One region of the Allorhizobium ampelinum S4 genome, then DNA from elsewhere that is predicted to be linked to it. Evidence: riboswitches for the same ligand, from Rfam matches in the RefSeq annotation. Region 1 holds a riboswitch; the other holds the start of a gene.
The links. Region 1 has a riboswitch for thiamine pyrophosphate ahead of thiC (phosphomethylpyrimidine synthase ThiC). Riboswitches for the same ligand answer to the same signal wherever they lie in the genome.
Positions count from the first base shown of each region.

Region 2: linked by a shared signal. The riboswitch ahead of thiB (thiamine ABC transporter substrate binding subunit) and the one ahead of thiC (phosphomethylpyrimidine synthase ThiC) in region 1 are both predicted to bind thiamine pyrophosphate.

Region 1 covers NC_011988.1:924,947-928,360, forward strand. The annotation lists gene AVI_RS21210 (dipeptidase) at 1-809, shown strand, start outside; TPP riboswitch at 877-995, shown strand; gene thiC (phosphomethylpyrimidine synthase ThiC) at 1,101-2,933, shown strand; gene thiO (glycine oxidase ThiO) at 2,935-3,414, shown strand, end outside.
Region 2 covers NC_011989.1:3,582,934-3,586,347, reverse strand. The annotation lists gene thiP (thiamine/thiamine pyrophosphate ABC transporter permease ThiP) at 1-558, opposite strand, end outside; gene thiB (thiamine ABC transporter substrate binding subunit) at 567-1,568, opposite strand; TPP riboswitch at 1,610-1,717, opposite strand; gene AVI_RS16850 (hypothetical protein) at 2,046-2,798, shown strand; gene AVI_RS16845 (ABC transporter ATP-binding protein/permease) at 3,053-3,414, shown strand, end outside.

The DNA.
Region 1 (3,414 bases):
AGCCGGAAGCGCTGAATGAGACGTTGGCCATGGCCCGGCTGCTGTTCGAAATCGAGGCGAATTCGGCTGGTCGCGTCAAGGTCTGCCGCAGTGCCGCCGATATACGGCATTCTCTCGCCAATGAAATCTTTGCGGCGGTTTTTCACATCGAAGGCGTTGAGGCCATCGCTGCCGATCTCGATGCCCTTTATGTGCTGCATCAGGCGGGGCTCCGCTCGCTCGGTCCTGTCTGGAGCCGGCCGAATATCTTTGCCCATGGCGTTCCCTTCCGCTTTCCATCCTCCTCGGATATCGGCCCCGGTCTGACGGATGCTGGCAAGGACCTGATCCGCGCCTGCAATGAGTTGAAGATCATGGTCGATCTCTCTCATATGAATGAACAGGGCTTCTGGGATATCGCCGGTCTTTCCAATGCACCACTTGTCGCTTCCCATTCCAACGCCCACGCGCTTTGCCCTCATAGCCGCAACCTCACCGACAGGCAGTTGGATGCGATCCGTGACAGTGGTGGTTTGGTGGGTATCAATTTCGGGGTGATTTTCCTGCGCGAAGACGGTCAGCGCAATCTCGATACACCGCTGGATGTGCTCATCGACCATATCGATTATATCGTGACGCGCATCGGCATCGACCATGTCGCACTCGGCTCAGACTTCGATGGCACAACCGTTCCCGCCGCCCTCAAGGACGCAACTGGTCTTCCCTTGATCGTCCAGGGGCTGGAAGCGCGGGGCTATGATGCGACCTCGATTGCCAAGATCTGCCATGGCAATTGGATTTCGGTGCTGGAGCGAACCTGGGGTGCTTAGCCCTCTCTTCGGCGAAATGAGATTTCGCCGGGCATTGACCTTAGTGCCAGTTCGGCAGTAATCTTCTCTCATTCACCAGGGGTGTCCCGCAAGGGGCTGAGATTCCGCTAGGCTTAACAGCAGCGCGGTGACCCGTTGAACCTGATCCAGTTCATACTGGCGTAGGGACGGTGCAAGCGCTGCAAAACCATGGCCCGTATTGGGTTGGCCCGTTATGGGTTGGTCAGGCGTCTTTCCATCATTCCGGCTATCATGACTGGGTCTCCAACCTGAACACTTGGAGCCTCAAAAATGAATATCGCCCCACAGTTTCCGACCCCCGAAGTCACCACCGGGACGCTTCCCGCCTCCGCCAAGGTGCATATTGCCGGAGAGATCCACCCGCAGATCCGCGTACCGATGCGCCAGATCACGCTGCACCCCACCTCCGGCGAGCCGCCGGTCAATGTTTATGACAGCTCCGGCCCCTATACCGATCCAAACGCCACCATCGCCATCGATGCAGGCTTGCCGCGCATTCGCGCCGAATGGGTGGTCGCACGCGGTGATGTCGAACCCTATGCCGGACGCCACGTCAAGCCAGAGGATAATGGTTTTGCTTCAGGCGAAAAGCTGACCCCGGAATTTCCGGTGCGCAATGCGCCCTTGAGGGCAAAACCCGGCCAAGCCGTAACCCAGCTTGCCTATGCCCGCGCTGGCATCGTCACCCCGGAGATGGAGTTCATTGCCATCCGCGAGAATATTGGCCGCAAAGCCGCCAAGGACGCGCTGATCCGCGATGGCGAAAGCTTTGGCGCGTCCATCCCGGATTACGTCACGCCAGAATTTGTCCGTCAGGAAGTGGCCATGGGCCGCGCCATCATCCCGGCCAATATCAACCACCCGGAAGCCGAGCCGATGATTATCGGCCGGAATTTTTTGGTGAAGATCAATGCCAATATCGGCAATTCCGCCGTCACATCCTCCATGGCCGAGGAAGTGGAAAAGATGGTCTGGGCGATCCGCTGGGGCGCCGATACGGTGATGGACCTCTCCACCGGGCGCAATATTCATAATATCCGCGACTGGATCATCCGCAATTCTCCGGTGCCGATTGGTACGGTGCCGCTCTATCAGGCATTGGAAAAGGTGCATGGCATCGCCGAAAACCTCACATGGGACGTGTTCCGCGATACGCTGATCGAACAGGCCGAGCAGGGGGTGGATTATTTCACCATCCATGCCGGAGTGCGCCTCTCCTATATCCACCTTACCGTCAACCGGGTCACGGGCATCGTGTCGCGCGGCGGCTCGATCATGGCCAAGTGGTGTCTGCATCATCACAAGGAGAGCTTCCTCTACGAGCATTTCGACGAAATCTGCGATATTTGCCGGGCTTATGACGTGTCCTTCTCGCTTGGTGACGGCCTTCGCCCCGGCTCGATTGCTGATGCCAATGATGCCGCGCAATTCGCCGAACTGGAAACGCTGGGCGAACTGACCAAAATCGCCTGGGCGAAGGATTGCCAAGTGATGATCGAAGGCCCCGGCCACGTGCCGATGCATAAGATCAAGGAGAATATGGACAAACAGTTGAAGACCTGCGGCGAGGCACCCTTCTACACGCTTGGTCCGCTGACCACTGATATCGCTCCCGGTTACGATCACATCACGTCGGGCATCGGGGCGGCGATGATCGGCTGGTACGGCACGGCCATGCTCTGCTACGTGACACCCAAGGAGCATCTGGGCCTGCCGGATCGCAATGACGTCAAGACCGGCGTCATCACCTACAAGATCGCGGCTCACGCCGCCGATCTCGCCAAGGGGCACCCGGCAGCCCAGGTCCGTGACGATGCATTGTCGCGCGCCCGTTTCGAGTTCCGCTGGGAAGACCAGTTCAACCTGTCGCTCGATCCAGACACAGCTCGATCCTTCCACGACGAGACCCTGCCAAAGGAAGCCCATAAGGTTGCGCATTTCTGCTCGATGTGCGGCCCGAAATTCTGTTCGATGCGGATTTCCCACGATATTCGCGCCGAAGCCCAGAAAGAGGGGCTGGAAGCCATGGCGGCCAAATACCGCGATGGCGGTGATCTCTACATGCCGGTCTCCGATGAGGAGAAACCGTCGGTGGGAGAATGACATGTCCATTCTGATCAAGGGGGCCGGCGTTGCCGGCCTCACATTGGCGTTTGAACTTGTTCAACGCGGTATTAATGTCGCGGTGCGCGATATCAAAACCTCGGTAGGGCAGGGGGCTTCTCACTATGCAGGCGGCATGCTTGCACCTTATTGTGAGCGGGAAGCCGCCGAAGAGCAGGTTCTGACGCTAGGCCTTGCAGCTGGGGATTGGTGGGAACAGGCTTTGCCTGGCTCCGTCACGCGCAAGGGGACGCTGGTCCTCACCCCAAACCGCGATATCCAGGACCTGAACCGCTTTGCCAGCCGCACGCGTGGCTACCAATGGCTGGACGCCGATGGCATCGCCGCATTGGAACCGGATTTGGCCGGGCGTTTTCGCAAGGGCCTGTTTTTCGCGGATGAAGCCCACCTCGATCCGCGCCAGGCATTGGACGGTCTTTATCAGGCGTTGGTGCAGCAGGGTGTCTCTTTCTATCTCGGG
Region 2 (3,414 bases), on a different replicon from region 1:
CCATTCGATCATCCGGAAAATCGCAACCGGACCCATGCCAAGACTGGCCGCCATGCGCCAATAATCAGGTGGCACCCGCTCCAGCCCGGCAAGCAGCAGGCGGCATGCCAAGGGCATGTTGAAAAACACATGGGCAATGAGAATGCCGGTCAGGCCGTAAATGCTGACCGGTGTCTGACGGCCGAGCAGCGCCAGCAGATCATTGGCAAACCCGTTGCGACCCCAGATGCCAATCAGGCCCAAGGCGCCGATCAGCACCGGTAGACCCATGGGCAGCGCCATCAGCCGGATCAGCCAGCGACGGCCCCAGAAATGCCTTTGCCGCGCCAGGGCCAGAGCCACCGGCAGGGCAAAGGTAATGGACAGCAAAGTCGATAGCCCGGCCTGCACCAGGGTGAAGCGCAGGATGGACAGGGTGTAACTGTCCAGCGCCAGCGGCAGATGGCCACCGGTTGTGAGCAGCAGGGCGAAGACCGCCAATCCGATAAAGGCAAAAAGCCCGGCAAGGCCGATGATCCCGCCAGCAATCGGCAGCAGATTTTGCCGTGCGAGAGCCATGCCGGGCCTTACTTAGCCGCCATTGCCGCCTGCCATTCCGCGATCCAGGCCTTGCGGTTGGCGGCAACCTCCTGCGGGCTCATCAGGAAGGTCTTGGCTGGCTTGACCAGACGGTCGAAAGCCTCTGGCAGCGGGGTCGAGGTCTTGGTGACTGGCATCATCCAATTGTTGGTCGGGATATCATCCTGGAAGCCGGACGTCAGCATGAATTTCAGGAAATCCTCGGCCAACTGCTTGTGCTTGGTGCCTTTCAACACTCCTGCCACTTCAATCTGGATGTAATGCCCTTCCGAAAAGAAAGCGGCTTGATAGCGCTCGGTGTTCTCAGAGACCATGTGATAGGCGGGTGAGGTCGTATAGGAAAACACCATCGGCACTTCGCCCTTGGTGAACAGGCCATAGGCTTCCGACCAGCCGGGAGTTACGGTCAGCACCCGGTCTTTCAATTTTGCCCAGGCGGCGGGCGCGTCCTTGCCATAGACGGATTTAACCCAGAGCAGCAGGCCAAGCCCCGGCGTCGAAGTGCGTGGGTCCTCGATGACGATCTTCTGGGCGGGGTCTCCCTCCACCAGTTCCTTCAGGCTTTTGGGCGGATTTTTTATGGTTTGGGTGTCATAGACGACGGCGAAATGTCCGTAATCATAGGGCACGAACATATCGTCCTTGAAGCCGCCAGGCACCTGGGCCGTCGACGCATCGATGCCGTGGGGCGCAAAAAGCCCGGTCTGCCTGGCTTCCTCGGTGAGATTGGTGTCCAGCCCCAGCGCCAGATCCGCCTCGCTGGAAGCGCCTTCCAGCTTCAGGCGGTTCAGCAGTGCCACGCCATCTTCCAGCCCGACGAACTTGACGGTGCAGCCGCAGGTCTTTTCAAACGTGGCTTTCACCTTCGGCCCCGGCCCCCATTCAGAGACGAAGCTTTCATAGGTGTAAATGGTCAACACCTTGTCTTCGGCCTGGGCGACCGTCAGGCTGGCAAGAAGGGGAAGGGCTGCTAGCAACAAACGGCGCATGGTCTCTCCTTGAACAACAACAATGAAAGAGAGACAGGGAGCAGAAATGCACCTCTAATCCCTCCGCCGGTGTTAACCGGATCAGGTTCCGCGGGTTGGCGTAAGCCTCTCAGCCCCGAACCAAAATCGGAGCACCCCGTTAGAGTATTAGGCGCAGATGTAACTGGCCGATCGTAAGCTGGCAAGGGGTGGAAAAGAGGAATGATACGTCCGGTATGTCACTACGGCAGATCTTGTTTATGTCCAATTATGCCAATGCGGATGTTTTCTTGGCATAGTTTAGCTCGGCTATTTAACTCTTTCCAAAAACACCGATTTTAGGTGTCGCGTATCATCGATGTTGTGTTGGGGCGTATCAGTTCTGTTTGAGGCTATAACAGGTGGAGTGGTCACATCACTTGCAATCATATCTTGATTGCGACATAATTTTAAAATTATTGTCGCATATTGGTTTTTGCCGTTCTCACGGAGTTTGTCATGGTCGAGAAACTACAAAGTGAAGCCCGAAACAAGGTTTTAAAAGGGGCGGTGGATACTGCCTGCGTCGGCATACACACAACGGGAATGCTAAGCGGACATACGGGAAGTTGGGGCGATAACGAAATTCTTGAGCAAGCGCGCATTGCCACGATGAGGCCCGGCGGTCGGGCCGAAGCTTATCTCAATCACTATCGTCAAGGGTCTGGTGCCGATGTTCATTTTTCAGTTAAGCAATTGATGGATGAAGATCAATCTGTCAAAGCGCATATTACGCGCAAGATAAATGAGATGGTTGCATTTTTTGAAAATAGCGGCACGCCAATGTCCAGCATGATCGGTATTGTGGGATTGGCGCAGAAATATTTCAGTAATATTGATTGGCAATACGCCACCGGTTCCCTGAACATAAAATGGAGTGTGGTCGATAAATTTGAAAGGCCAAATGGCAGGTTTTTGCTCGTTGAATTAAGCTGCGTTAATGTTTATCGATGGCATCCCGAGGCTGACCGCTATACGCAATGTGTCCATCAGGCTGCCCAAAACCTTCAAAAACCAGCTTCGGATTTCAATGTAAGCGCACCATTGAATCCGATGGACATTGGATCTTACGTCGGATTAAAGCCCGGAAAAACGCAAAAATTTCCTGCTGCGCGAAATTTCAAAATGATATCTAAGCCGGAAAGAGTTATACTTCCTAAACTATCTGGAATTCCAAATGTTTCTGGGAGTGGAGCCGTTTCTTCTGTATAGAGTGGAATGAAACAGACGAAGACGGTGCGATATTTTCCTGTGTTATTTTGTGGGTCGTCACTATCCCGTGGCTTAGAATAGTGAATCGCTTACGAGTCCTTTATCCGGTTTAAAAATGGCCAATTCGACATCATCCCTTTGATTTGTGAGTGATAGACGTGATTATTCAGTAGCCAAGTGGTGGTAACTAGAGCATTCTTGAGGTCAAGGGCGGCATTAGAGGCCGCGACTCAATGATGATTGTACCGCGACGAATGTTTGACAACGAAACCGCCGCGCCGGACCTGACATTTGCAGAACAGATGCGCATGGCTGGCCAATCCTTCTGGTCCAGCCATGTAAGAGGGCGCATTCTGCTGCTCTCGCTTTCGTTGCTCGTCGTCATTTTGCTTCTGACCTATGGCCAGATATTGCTCAATCGCTGGAACCAGCCGTTCTATAACGCCTTGGAAAATCGCGATCTGCCAGCTTTCTGGCAGGAGTTGCGCAATTTCTTCTTCATTGCCGCCTTTCTGCTGGTCATCAATGTGGCGCAGACCTTTTTCAGCCAGATGACCGCGCTTTACATGCGCGAAGGCTTGGCGCGCGATATGGTCGATCAATGGCTGAAAGGCAG